3 regions of the Paenibacillus sp. JMULE4 genome follow, and region 1 is predicted to be linked to each of the others. Evidence: a T-box and tRNA genes for the amino acid it is inferred to sense, from the RefSeq annotation. Region 1 holds a T-box; the other regions hold tRNA genes.
The links. A T-box is a leader RNA that pairs with one kind of tRNA and senses whether it is charged. The one in region 1 lies ahead of EXW96_RS06180 (valine--tRNA ligase), so its partner is inferred to be a tRNA-Val.

Region 1 (4,159 bases):
TATTCACGAGGTCTCGGAGCACCGTTCGGGAGTACAGGATGAATGGCCGTCGGCCATAAATTCCGCTGCAGAGGCCATCCCTCAAAGGGAACAAGCTCCGGCATCGGAGGTGCGGCAGGAGGCGGATGAGCCAATCAACCGGCACGAACCGGTTGCCAAAACCAGTGAACCGGTAAAGGAAGAAAAGCCGGTACAGGAGCCCAAAGCTGCGGAGACCGCCAAGCCGGAAGAAAAGCCGGTGCAGGATCTCAAAGCTGCGGAGGCCGCCAAGACGGAAGACTTTGCCGCTGAAGCGGAGACCGATACGGATGAGAAAAAAGAATTGAAAGTCGCCGTGGGCAGCAAAAAAACGTCTGAAGCACCCGAATCCTCCACGGAGCCGGTCTACAAATCCTTTGGGCTGGCGTCGCTGTTGAATTTTGCTTCCAAAAAATCGGATTCAAGGCCGCCGGAGGATGGACAGCCGACGCAGCAGGAGCTGTCGCCTTCCGAAAAAGCAGAATGGAAAAATTTGCTCCTTCATTCCGATCGCGAGCAGCAGCAATTCAAGAAGCTTCGGATGTGCATTGTGCAAAAGGAAGAAACGCTTGAAACGATTGCCAAACGCTATGATCTGAATCCGAGAGAAATCGCGCTCTACAACCGGCTCGGAGAAGGCGAATTAACGGAAGGACAAATTGTCTACATACCGAAATAAGGCTCAAAAATCCCCGATCCGGCCTAAACAGGCTTGAACGGGGATTTTTTTGGTTATACTTGTCTTAAGGCCAGTCTCAGAATAGGCGGGAGTAAAAACGGTTCTTGTATTGACTCTCACCTGATGATTGTTTATCATAGTACGCATAGATGCAGTAATAACGTTGAAAGGGAATAGTAGACAGCGAACCCTTCAGAGAGCGGAGCCGGCAAGAGGCTGGAAGGTTCCGCAGGACGTACCTGTTGAAGTCGCCCCGGAGTTGCCGAATTGAAAGCGAACCCTAGATTCGGCCGGTTACAGCCGTTATCTGTTTGAGTGCCGTATTTTGACCGGAGAGGACTCCGCGAGAATTTATGCCTAAGTACGGAATAAAGGTGGTACCACGGAAGCGAGAGCCTTTCGTCCTTTGCGGCGAAAGGTTTTTTGATGTGCTGCGGTGATGCGTTTATGCGAAAGATGCGTCCCTGCGACATATAGCCCCAACTGAATTCGAAAGCATATGGAGGTATTGCTGGTTATGGATGAAACAAAACAAGCGGCGGCGCCGGCTACGTCGATGCCGACAACGTACGATCCCAAAGAATCCGAGAAAAAATGGTATGATTACTGGCTGAAGGGCGGCTATTTTCAAGCGGGACAGCGTAAGGACGCGAAGCCTTACACGATCGTCATTCCGCCGCCGAACGTGACCGGTATGCTGCATATCGGCCATGCGCTGGATTTTACGCTGCAGGACATCATGATTCGGACCAAACGGATGCAGGGCTATGACGCGTTATGGCTTCCGGGCTCCGATCATGCGGGAATCGCTACCCAAACGAAGGTGGAACAAAAGCTTCGCGAGGAAGGCGTGACGCGTTACGATCTCGGCCGGGAGAAATTCCTGGAGAAAGTATGGGAATGGAAGGAGCATTATGCCGGTACGATCCGTGAGCAGTGGGCCAAAATGGGCTTCTCGCTGGACTATTCCAGAGAACGGTTTACGCTGGACGCAGGATTGTCCAAGGCGGTGCGCGAAGTATTCGTGCGTCTATATGAAAAGGGCCTGATCTATCGCGGCAAATATATCATCAACTGGGACCCGGCCGCCCGTACGGCGCTATCGGATATTGAAGTGGAGTACAAAGAAGTGCAGGGTGCGCTCTACCATTTAAAATATCCGGTCAAAGACAGCGATGAATATATCGTCGTGGCGACGACGCGTCCGGAAACCATGCTGGGCGATACCGCGGTGGCGGTGCATCCGGAGGATGAGCGTTACAAGCACCTGATCGGAAAAACGCTTGTCCTGCCGATCATCGGAAGAGAAATTCCGATTATCGCCGACGAGTATGTGGAAAAAGAATTCGGAAGCGGCGCCGTCAAGATTACGCCGGCGCATGACCCGAACGATTTTGAGGTGGGCAAGCGCCACGATTTGCCGCAGGTGCTCGTGATGGACGAATCCGGCTCCATGAATGCGAACGCGGGAAAATATCAGGGGCTCGACCGCTTCGATTGCCGCAAGCAAATCGTTGCCGATATGAAAGAGCTGGGTGTGCTGATCAAAATCGAAGAGCATGTGCATCAGGTCGGCCACAGCGAACGCAGCGGCGCCGTCGTGGAGCCATATTTGTCGACGCAGTGGTTTGTGAAAATGAAGCCGCTGGCGGAGCGTGCCGTAGAGGCCCAGAAATCCGCACAAGGCGTCCATTTTGTGCCGGACCGGTTTGAAAAAATCTATTTGCACTGGATCGAGAACGTGCGCGACTGGTGCATTTCGCGCCAACTTTGGTGGGGCCACCGGATTCCGGCGTGGTACTGCGGCGACTGCAGCGAGATCATCGTCTCCCGCGAAGATGCGACCGTGTGTCCGAAGTGCGGCGGCACACACCTAAAGCAGGATGACGATGTGCTTGATACCTGGTTCAGCTCCGCGCTGTGGCCGTTTTCTACTCTCGGCTGGCCGGAACAAACGGAAGACATGAAGCGTTATTACCCGACGGACCTGCTGGTAACGGGCTACGATATTATTTATTTCTGGGTCGCCCGCATGATTTTCAGCGGACTGGAGTTCACGGACAGCATACCTTTCAAGGATGTGCTCATTCACGGTTTGGTGCGCGATGCGGAAGGGCGTAAAATGTCCAAATCGCTCGGCAACGGCGTTGACCCGCTTGAAGTCATTGAGAAATACGGCGCCGATGCGATGCGCTTTATGATTTCAACAGGCTCTACGCCGGGGCAGGATCTTCGCTTCCGTTGGGAGAAGGTAGAGCAGGCACGTAACTTTGCGAATAAAATTTGGAACGCATCGCGTTTTGCGCTGATGAATCTCGGAGATTTCAAAGTTTCCGATATCGATTTGAGCGGAGAACTGGGTACGGTGGACCGGTGGATACTGCACCGTTTGAACGAAACCGTGCGGGATGTGACGAGACTGATTGATGCGTATGAGTTCGGCGAAACGGGACGTCTGCTGTACAACTTCATTTGGGATGATCTGTGCGACTGGTATATCGAATTCAGCAAGCTGTCCTTGTACGGAAACGATGAGGCGGCCAAGAAGACGACGAAATCCGTACTCGCTTATGTGCTTGACCGGACTCAGCGCCTGATCCACCCGTTCATGCCGTTCATCAGCGAAGAGATCTGGCAGCATTTGCCGCATGAAGGCGAGACCATCACGCTGGCTGCCTGGCCGGCATTCGAAGCGCGCTTTGAGGCTCCGGAGGCTGTGCGCGAAATGGAGCTGCTGATGGATATCATCCGTACCGTCCGCAACATCCGCGCCGAAGTGAACGTGCCGATGAGCAAGAAGGTGGATTTGCTTGTGAAGCCGGCCGGCGCCGAATTCCTTGCCATCCTGCAGCGCAACGAAGAATATGTGCGCCGGTTCTGCAATACGTCATCTCTGGAAATCAATTTGGAGTTAACGTCTCCGGACAAAGCGATGACAGGAATTGTAACCGGAGCGGAGCTGTACTTGCCGCTGGCGGGCCTGATCGATATCGCTCAGGAAATCGCGCGGCTGGAAAAAGAACTCGGGACGCTTCATAACGAGGTGGCCCGCATCGAGAAAAAGCTGTCAAACCAAGGCTTTATAGCGAAGGCTCCGGCTAAAGTGATCGAAGAAGAAAAGGCAAAGCTTGCCGATTACGCCGATAAACGGGATAAAGTGAATGCCCGTCTGGCGGAGCTGAAAGGGTGAACTTGCGATGAGCGAAGACAGGCAATCTGCTCCGGCAGGATCGTTCCAGACGGCTAAGGAAGCGGTGGACTGGCTCGTAAGATACATTCCGCTGGCGGGCATCAAGCCGGGTTTGGAACGGATGGAGAAGCTCATGGAGCTGCTCGATTATCCGCATCGCCGGTTAAAATTTATCCATGTGGCCGGAACGAACGGCAAAGGCTCGGTATGCGCCTATCTGTCGGAAGTGATTCGCCAGTGCGGATACGATGTGGGGACCTTCACGTCCCCTT
Region 2 (4,159 bases), on a different contig from region 1:
AATATGAATACTGCCCAATGCTTTAACGACTTTCTCTGCGACTACTCTGGCACCCTCTTGATCAGATACGTCGGCCGGGAAGAAATGAACATCATAGCCTTCAGCTCTTAATCTGTTTTTCTGCGCTTCTCCGCTTTCCACTGCAATATCGACGATCGCCACGGTCAAGCCTTTTTCGGCAAATCGCTGAACAACGGATAATCCAAGTCCTGACGAACCGCCAGTTACGATGGCCACTTGATTTGAGCCCATGTTTACACTCCCATCCTGTTGTATTTGATTATTCGTTTCCCTTAGTATTCCTTATCAGAGGCTTTGATCTGGCAGCACTACTCCAAGATCCCCGTCAAATTTCTACCAAAGAGGTTAACTGTCTTCAACTAATATCTAATATATTAGTTTGTTTCTATATTTCACATTATAACATACTTATGCCATCTGTCAATTTCTTTTTGATACCTTATACCGTATAAGCCACGTCAAGTCCTCATTCCCTTCTGGGCATAGTGCAGAAAGTCTGTGGCTACGGATATAGCAAGGAGATTGTCAAGGGGCAGCGGCGGCGTTTCTTGAGAACAATATAAAAAGACCCTTGGAAGTTTTGTTCCAAGGGTCTTTATGTATCGGATGCGCGTAGAGGGACTTGAACCCCCACGGTCTCCCGCCAGATCCTAAGTCTGGTGCGTCTGCCAATTCCGCCATACGCGCGTTTTACAACGTGAGCCATGTAGGACTCGAACCTACGACACCCTGATTAAAAGTCAGGTGCTCTACCAACTGAGCTAATGGCTCATAAATGGCTGGGGATCTAGGATTCGAACCTAGGCATGACGGAGTCAAAGTCCGTTGCCTTACCGCTTGGCTAATCCCCAATATGTAGATCATTCATCTCTGGTGCCGCCGAGAGGACTTGAACCCCCAACCTACTGATTACAAGTCAGTTGCTCTACCAATTGAGCTACAGCGGCATAAAATGGTGGAGGCTGACGGGATCGAACCGCCGACCCTCTGCTTGTAAGGCAGATGCTCTCCCAGCTGAGCTAAGCCTCCACGGGATGACCCGTAGGGGATTCGAACCCCTGTTACCTCCGTGAAAGGGAGGTGTCTTAACCCCTTGACCAACGGGCCTTATGTATGGAGCTTCCAACCGGGATCGAACCGGTGACCTCATCCTTACCATGGATGCACTCTACCTACTGAGCTATGGAAGCAAGTATGGCTCCCCGAACAGGACTCGAACCTGTGACAACTCGATTAACAGTCGAGTGCTCTACCAACTGAGCTATCAGGGAATATTCGCTTGGCGACGTTCTACTCTCCCAGGACCCTGCGGTCCAAGTACCATCGACGCTGGAAGGCTTAACGGTCGTGTTCGGTATGGGTACGCGTGGTTCCCTTCCGCCATCATCACCAAACGTATTGATGTTTCTGCCAGAAAACATCGCATTTTCACTTTCAAGGCGGCTTGCGCCCTGAAAACTGGATCGAAACCAAGCCGCTGATCATCTTCATGTGCTTTTTGGATAAGCCCTCGACCGATTAGTATTCGTCAGCTCCACACGTTGCCGTGCTTCCACCCCGAACCTATCTACCTCGTCGTCTACAAGGGGTCTTACGTACTGGGAAATCTCATCTTGAGGGGGGCTTCACGCTTAGATGCTTTCAGCGCTTATCCCTTCCGTACTTGGCTATCCAGCCGTGCCTCTGGCGAGACAACTGGTACACCAGCGGTACGTCCATCCCGGTCCTCTCGTACTAAGGACAGCTCCTCTCAAATTTCCTGCGCCCGCGACAGATAGGGACCGAACTGTCTCACGACGTTCTGAACCCAGCTCGCGTACCGCTTTAATGGGCGAACAGCCCAACCCTTGGGACCTACTTCAGCCCCAGGATGCGATGAGCCGACATCGAGGTGCCAAACCTCCCCGTCGATGTGGACTCTTGGGGGAGATAAGCCTGTTATCCCCAGGGTAGCTTTTATCCGTTGAGCGATGGCCCTTCCATTCGGTACCACCGGATCACTAAGCCCGACTTTCGTCCCTGCTCGACCTGTTTGTCTCGCAGTCAAGCTCCCTTTTGCCTTTGCACTCTGCGAATGATTTCCAACCATTCTGAGGGAACCTTGGGGCGCCTCCGTTACGCTTTAGGAGGCGACCGCCCCAGTCAAACTGCCCACCTGACACTGTCCCCATACCCGCTTAGGGCACCAGGTTAGAACTCCGATACGATCAGGGTGGTATCCCAACGTCGCCTCCACACAAGCTGGCGCTCATGCTTCTCAGGCTCCCACCTATCCTGTACAGATCGTACCAAAGTCCAATATCAAGCTGCAGTAAAGCTCCATGGGGTCTTTCCGTCTTGTCGCGGGTAACCTGCATCTTCACAGGTATTAAAATTTCACCGGATCTCTCGTCGAGACAGCGCCCAAGTCGTTACGCCATTCGTGCGGGTCAGAATTTACCTGACAAGGAATTTCGCTACCTTAGGACCGTTATAGTTACGGCCGCCGTTTACTGGGGCTTCGGTTCACAGCTTCGGGTTACCCCTAACCGCTCCCCTTAACCTTCCAGCACCGGGCAGGCGTCAGCCCGTATACTTCGCCTTGCGGCTTCGCACAGACCTGTGTTTTTGCTAAACAGTCGCTTGGGCCTTTTCACTGCGGCCCCCTCGGGCTATTCACCCTACCGGGGCACCCCTTCTCCCGAAGTTACGGGGTCATTTTGCCGAGTTCCTTAACGAGAGTTCTTCCGCGCGCCTTAGCATTCTCTGCTCGCCTACCTGTGTCGGTTTGCGGTACGGGCACCTTCTCCCTGGCTAGAGGCTTTTCTTGGCAGCCTGAACTCATGACCTTCGGTACTCCAATTTTCCCTCCCCATCACAGCCCAGCCTTTCGATGTGCGGATTTGCCTGCACACCAGCCTCACTGCTTGGACGAGCATCCATCAGCTCGCGTCACTATCCTTCTGCGTCACCCCATCGCTCATAACGGTTCACGGTGGTACAGGAATTTCAACCTGTTGTCCTTCGACTACGCCTTTCGGCCTCGCCTTAGGTCCCGACTTACCCTGAGCGGACGAACCTTCCTCAGGAACCCTTAGGCTTTCGGCGGATCAGATTCTCACTGATCTTTTCGTTACTCATACCGGCATTCTCACTTGTAACCGCTCCAGCTGTCCTCACGATCAACCTTCAACGCTGTTACAACGCTCCCCTACCGCCCATTGCTGGACCCATAGCTTCGGTGGTGTGTTTAGCCCCGTTACATTTTCGGCGCAGAGTCACTCGACCAGTGAGCTATTACGCACTCTTTGAATGGTGGCTGCTTCTAAGCCAACATCCTGGTTGTCTGCGCAACTCCACATCCTTTCCCACTTAACACACACTTGGGGACCTTAGCTGATGATCTGGGCTGTTTCCCTCTTGACAATGGATCTTAGCACTCACTGTCTGACTCCCGGGATAACGTCTGTGGCATTCAGAGTTTGACTGGACTTGGTAACCCTTGGCGGGCCCCGCACCCAATCAGTGCTTTACCTCCACGACGCATCTCCCGAGGCTAGCCCTAAAGCTATTTCGGGGAGAACCAGCTATCTCCGAGTTCGATTGGAATTTCTCCGCTACCCCCACCTCATCCCCGAATTTTTCAACATTCGTGGGTTCGGGCCTCCAGTGCGTGTTACCGCACCTTCACCCTGGACAGGGGTAGATCACACGGTTTCGGGTCTACGCCTGCAAACTCATTCGCCCTGTTCAGACTCGCTTTCGCTGCGGCTTCGGCTTCTCACCTTAACCTCGCTTGCAAACGTAACTCGCCGGTTCATTCTACAAAAGGCACGCCATCACCCTTTAACGGGCTCTGACTTCTTGTAAGCACACGGTTTCAGGTTCTCTTTCACTCCGCTCCCGCGGTTCTTTTCACCTTTCCCTCACGGTACTGCTTCACTATCGGTCGCCAGGGAGTATTTAGCCTTGGCAGATGGTCCTGCCGGATTCCCACGAGGTTTCACGTGTCTCGCGGTACTCGGGATCCGTCTAGGGCTTTCGCAGAATTTCGGCTACAGGGCTGTTACCTTCTCCGGCCGGCCTTTCCAGACCGCTTCACCTACTCTGCTCAACCCACGTTGACGTCCCACAACCCCAGGGGGCAAGCCCCCTGGTT
Region 3 (4,159 bases), on a different contig from region 1:
CAGGGCGACCGGCGTCACCTTCGTTCATAACGGCAAGACCTATGAACAGCGGGCTAAATTGGTCATTATCTCCGCGTATGTCGTAGAAACCCCAAGGCTTTTGTTAAACTCGGCCAATGCGCAGTTCCCCAACGGGCTTGCGAACAGCAGCGGATGGGTGGGCAAAGCGTTCATGACGCACAGCAGCAACGACGTCTACGCGCGGTTCGATCACGATGTGCGGCTGTACAAAGGAACGCCGGTACTTGCGACGACGCAGGATTTCTATCATCTAACCGGGGGTGTCACGCGCGGCTACACGCTGCACGCCCGCGGAGTCAGGCCGCTGAGCTTTGCCCAGGGCATCTCCAAGTCGGGCGGCAGCCGTCCGGTCTGGGGCACACGCCTGCGTGAAGCGGTGCTCGACTATAACGCCTATGCGCGCATTACCATGGTCGGCGAAGTGCTGCCCGACCCCGGCAACACCGTCACCCTGAGCGAATGCAAGGACTCGAACGGCATGCCGCTGGCCAAAGTCACCTTCAGCTACGGCGATAACGACAAGCGGCTTATTGATCATGCCGTAGGTACAATGAAAGACATTCTTAAAGCCGCCGGCGGAAGGCCGGAGTTCGTCGTGCCCGATACCGCCCATCTGATGGGCGGCTGCCGCATGGGGTCGGACCCGGAGAGCTCCGTGGTCAACTCCTACGGTCAGACGCATGACATTCCAAATTTGTTCATCTGTGATGCCAGTATCTTTGTTACTTCGGGTGCCGGCAATCCGACGAATACGGTCATGGCGTTGGCTTCCCGTACAGCCGACTACATTAAAGAAAAAGCCAACCTCAGGGAATTATAGCCCGTTCTCATGCTTATTGCTTGAAAATGTAAGGGGGAAGCGAATCGTTTGAATCGTCAGCGAAGAGGGCGTGAGTCGTTGCAGTAACTTTTACAAAATGCAAAAAAGAGACCTTCTAAAGGTCTCTCTACGGTCACCAAATGGTGAGCCATGTAGGACTCGAACCTACGACACCCTGATTAAAAGTCAGGTGCTCTACCAACTGAGCTAATGGCTCTTATGAACTGGTGGAGGCTGATGGATTCGAACCACCGAACTCGTCAGAGAACAGATTTACAGTCTGCTGCGTTTGGCCACTTCGCTAAGCCTCCGGATTAAAAGCCTATGGTGGCTCGGGACGGAATCGAACCGCCGACACGAGGATTTTCAGTCCTCTGCTCTACCGACTGAGCTACCGAGCCTTATGTACTATAGCTTGTCATCTATAGATCAGGTCTAATCTTTGTAAATCATGGCGGAGCCGACGGGATACTCTCGTTTCACTCGAGACTGCGATGCAGTGCTAACGAGGTTAAAGCTCCGACGAACCCTAATGGGTTCTCATCCCTTACAGGATGTAAATCATGGCGGAGCCGACGGGATTCGAACCCGCGGTCTCCTGCGTGACAGGCAGGCATGTTAGGCCTCTACACCACGGCTCCGCATCAGGATACTGGTGCCGCCGAGAGGACTTGAACCCCCAACCTACTGATTACAAGTCAGTTGCTCTACCAATTGAGCTACAGCGGCATATGATGGTGGAGGCTGACGGGATCGAACCGCCGACCCTCTGCTTGTAAGGCAGATGCTCTCCCAGCTGAGCTAAGCCTCCATCATTCGATAAACGCATATCGAACCTTTAAAAATCAATTAAAAAAATGGTAGCGGCAGAGGGGATCGAACCCCCGACCTTACGGGTATGAACCGTACGCTCTAGCCAGCTGAGCTACGCCGCCACAGTTAGCCAACGGAGAGAGAGGGATTCGAACCCTCGCACCACTTACGCAGTCTAACCCCTTAGCAGAGGGTCCCCTTGAGCCACTTGGGTATCTCTCCAAGCTTGAACAAAACTCAAGACTTGCGCCCTGAAAACTGGATCGAAACCAAGCTGCTGATCATCTTCATGTGCTTTTTGGATAAGCCCTCGACCGATTAGTATTCGTCAGCTCCACACGTTGCCGTGCTTCCACCCCGAACCTATCTACCTCGTCGTCTACAAGGGGTCTTACGTACTGGGAAATCTCATCTTGAGGGGGGCTTCACGCTTAGATGCTTTCAGCGCTTATCCCTTCCGTACTTGGCTATCCAGCCGTGCCTCTGGCGAGACAACTGGTACACCAGCGGTACGTCCATCCCGGTCCTCTCGTACTAAGGACAGCTCCTCTCAAATTTCCTACGCCCGCGACAGATAGGGACCGAACTGTCTCACGACGTTCTGAACCCAGCTCGCGTACCGCTTTAATGGGCGAACAGCCCAACCCTTGGGACCTACTTCAGCCCCAGGATGCGATGAGCCGACATCGAGGTGCCAAACCTCCCCGTCGATGTGGACTCTTGGGGGAGATAAGCCTGTTATCCCCAGGGTAGCTTTTATCCGTTGAGCGATGGCCCTTCCATTCGGTACCACCGGATCACTAAGCCCGACTTTCGTCCCTGCTCGACCTGTTTGTCTCGCAGTCAAGCTCCCTTTTGCCTTTGCACTCTGCGAATGATTTCCAACCATTCTGAGGGAACCTTGGGGCGCCTCCGTTACGCTTTAGGAGGCGACCGCCCCAGTCAAACTGCCCACCTGACACTGTCCCCATACCCGCTTAGGGCACCAGGTTAGAACTCCGATACGATCAGGGTGGTATCCCAACGTCGCCTCCACACAAGCTGGCGCTCATGCTTCTCAGGCTCCCACCTATCCTGTACAGATCGTACCAAAGTCCAATATCAAGCTGCAGTAAAGCTCCATGGGGTCTTTCCGTCTTGTCGCGGGTAACCTGCATCTTCACAGGTATTAAAATTTCACCGGATCTCTCGTCGAGACAGCGCCCAAGTCGTTACGCCATTCGTGCGGGTCAGAATTTACCTGACAAGGAATTTCGCTACCTTAGGACCGTTATAGTTACGGCCGCCGTTTACTGGGGCTTCGGTTCACAGCTTCGGTCTTACCCTAACCGCTCCCCTTAACCTTCCAGCACCGGGCAGGCGTCAGCCCGTATACTTCGCCTTGCGGCTTCGCACAGACCTGTGTTTTTGCTAAACAGTCGCTTGGGCCTTTTCACTGCGGCCCCCTCGGGCTATTCACCCTACCGGGGCACCCCTTCTCCCGAAGTTACGGGGTCATTTTGCCGAGTTCCTTAACGAGAGTTCTTCCGCGCGCCTTAGCATCTCTGCTCGCCTACCTGTGTCGGTTTGCGGTACGGGCACCTTCTCCCTGGCTAGAGGCTTTTCTTGGCAGCCTGAACTCATGACCTTCGGTACTCCAATTTTCCCTCCCCATCACAGCCCAGCCTTTCGATGTGCGGATTTGCCTGCACACCAGCCTCACTGCTTGGACGAGCATCCATCAGCTCGCGTCACTATCCTTCTGCGTCACCCCATTGCTCATAACGGTTCACGGTGGTACAGGAATTTCAACCTGTTGTCCTTCGACTACGCCTTTCGGCCTCGCCTTAGGTCCCGACTTACCCTGAGCGGACGAACCTTCCTCAGGAACCCTTAGGCTTTCGGCGGATCAGATTCTCACTGATCTTTTCGTTACTCATACCGGCATTCTCACTTGTAACCGCTCCAGCTGTCCTCACGATCAACCTTCAACGCTGTTACAACGCTCCCCTACTGCCCATTACTGGACCCATAGCTTCGGTGGTGTGTTTAGCCCCGTTACATTTTCGGCGCAGAGTCACTCGACCAGTGAGCTATTACGCACTCTTTGAATGGTGGCTGCTTCTAAGCCAACATCCTGGTTGTCTGCGCAACTCCACATCCTTTCCCACTTAACACACACTTGGGGACCTTAGCTGATGATCTGGGCTGTTTCCCTCTTGACAATGGATCTTAGCACTCACTGTCTGACTCCCGGGTTAACGTCTGTGGCATTCAGAGTTTGACTGGACTTGGTAACCCTTGGCGGGCCCCGCACCCAATCAGTGCTTTACCTCCACGACGCATCTCCCGAGGCTAGCCCTAAAGCTATTTCGGGGAGAACCAGCTATCTCCGAGTTCGATTGGAATTTCTCCGCTACCCCCACCTCATCCCCGAATTTTTCAACATTCGTGGGTTCGGGCCTCCAGTGCGTGTTACCGCACCTTCACCCTGGACAGGGGTAGATCACACGGTTTCGGGTCTAC

Region 2: it encodes a tRNA-Val, which carries the amino acid that the T-box ahead of EXW96_RS06180 (valine--tRNA ligase) is inferred to sense. The anticodon was not compared.
Region 3: it encodes a tRNA-Val, which carries the amino acid that the T-box ahead of EXW96_RS06180 (valine--tRNA ligase) is inferred to sense. The anticodon was not compared.

What each region holds. Positions count from the first base shown of each region.
Region 1 covers NZ_SGWF01000011.1:192,192-196,350, forward strand. The annotation lists gene EXW96_RS06175 (LysM peptidoglycan-binding domain-containing protein) at 1-697, shown strand, start outside; T-box leader at 852-1,107, shown strand; gene EXW96_RS06180 (valine--tRNA ligase) at 1,215-3,887, shown strand; partial or broken gene EXW96_RS06185 (bifunctional folylpolyglutamate synthase/dihydrofolate synthase) at 3,895-4,159, shown strand, end outside.
Region 2 covers NZ_SGWF01000017.1:248,267-252,425, reverse strand. The annotation lists gene EXW96_RS20290 (SDR family NAD(P)-dependent oxidoreductase) at 1-252, opposite strand, end outside; tRNA gene EXW96_RS20285 (tRNA-Leu) at 629-708, opposite strand; tRNA gene EXW96_RS20280 (tRNA-Lys) at 720-792, opposite strand; tRNA gene EXW96_RS20275 (tRNA-Gln) at 798-872, opposite strand; tRNA gene EXW96_RS20270 (tRNA-Thr) at 893-968, opposite strand; tRNA gene EXW96_RS20265 (tRNA-Val) at 975-1,050, opposite strand; tRNA gene EXW96_RS20260 (tRNA-Glu) at 1,057-1,128, opposite strand; tRNA gene EXW96_RS20255 (tRNA-Thr) at 1,136-1,211, opposite strand; tRNA gene EXW96_RS20250 (tRNA-Asn) at 1,217-1,292, opposite strand; rRNA gene rrf (5S ribosomal RNA) at 1,299-1,415, opposite strand; rRNA gene EXW96_RS20240 (23S ribosomal RNA) at 1,520-4,159, opposite strand, start outside.
Region 3 covers NZ_SGWF01000020.1:310,307-314,465, forward strand. The annotation lists gene EXW96_RS24305 (GMC family oxidoreductase) at 1-841, shown strand, start outside; tRNA gene EXW96_RS24310 (tRNA-Lys) at 983-1,058, opposite strand; tRNA gene EXW96_RS24315 (tRNA-Tyr) at 1,067-1,152, opposite strand; tRNA gene EXW96_RS24320 (tRNA-Phe) at 1,167-1,242, opposite strand; tRNA gene EXW96_RS24325 (tRNA-Asp) at 1,406-1,482, opposite strand; tRNA gene EXW96_RS24330 (tRNA-Thr) at 1,495-1,570, opposite strand; tRNA gene EXW96_RS24335 (tRNA-Val) at 1,577-1,652, opposite strand; tRNA gene EXW96_RS24340 (tRNA-Met) at 1,700-1,776, opposite strand; tRNA gene EXW96_RS24345 (tRNA-Ser) at 1,789-1,876, opposite strand; rRNA gene EXW96_RS24350 (23S ribosomal RNA) at 1,953-4,159, opposite strand, start outside.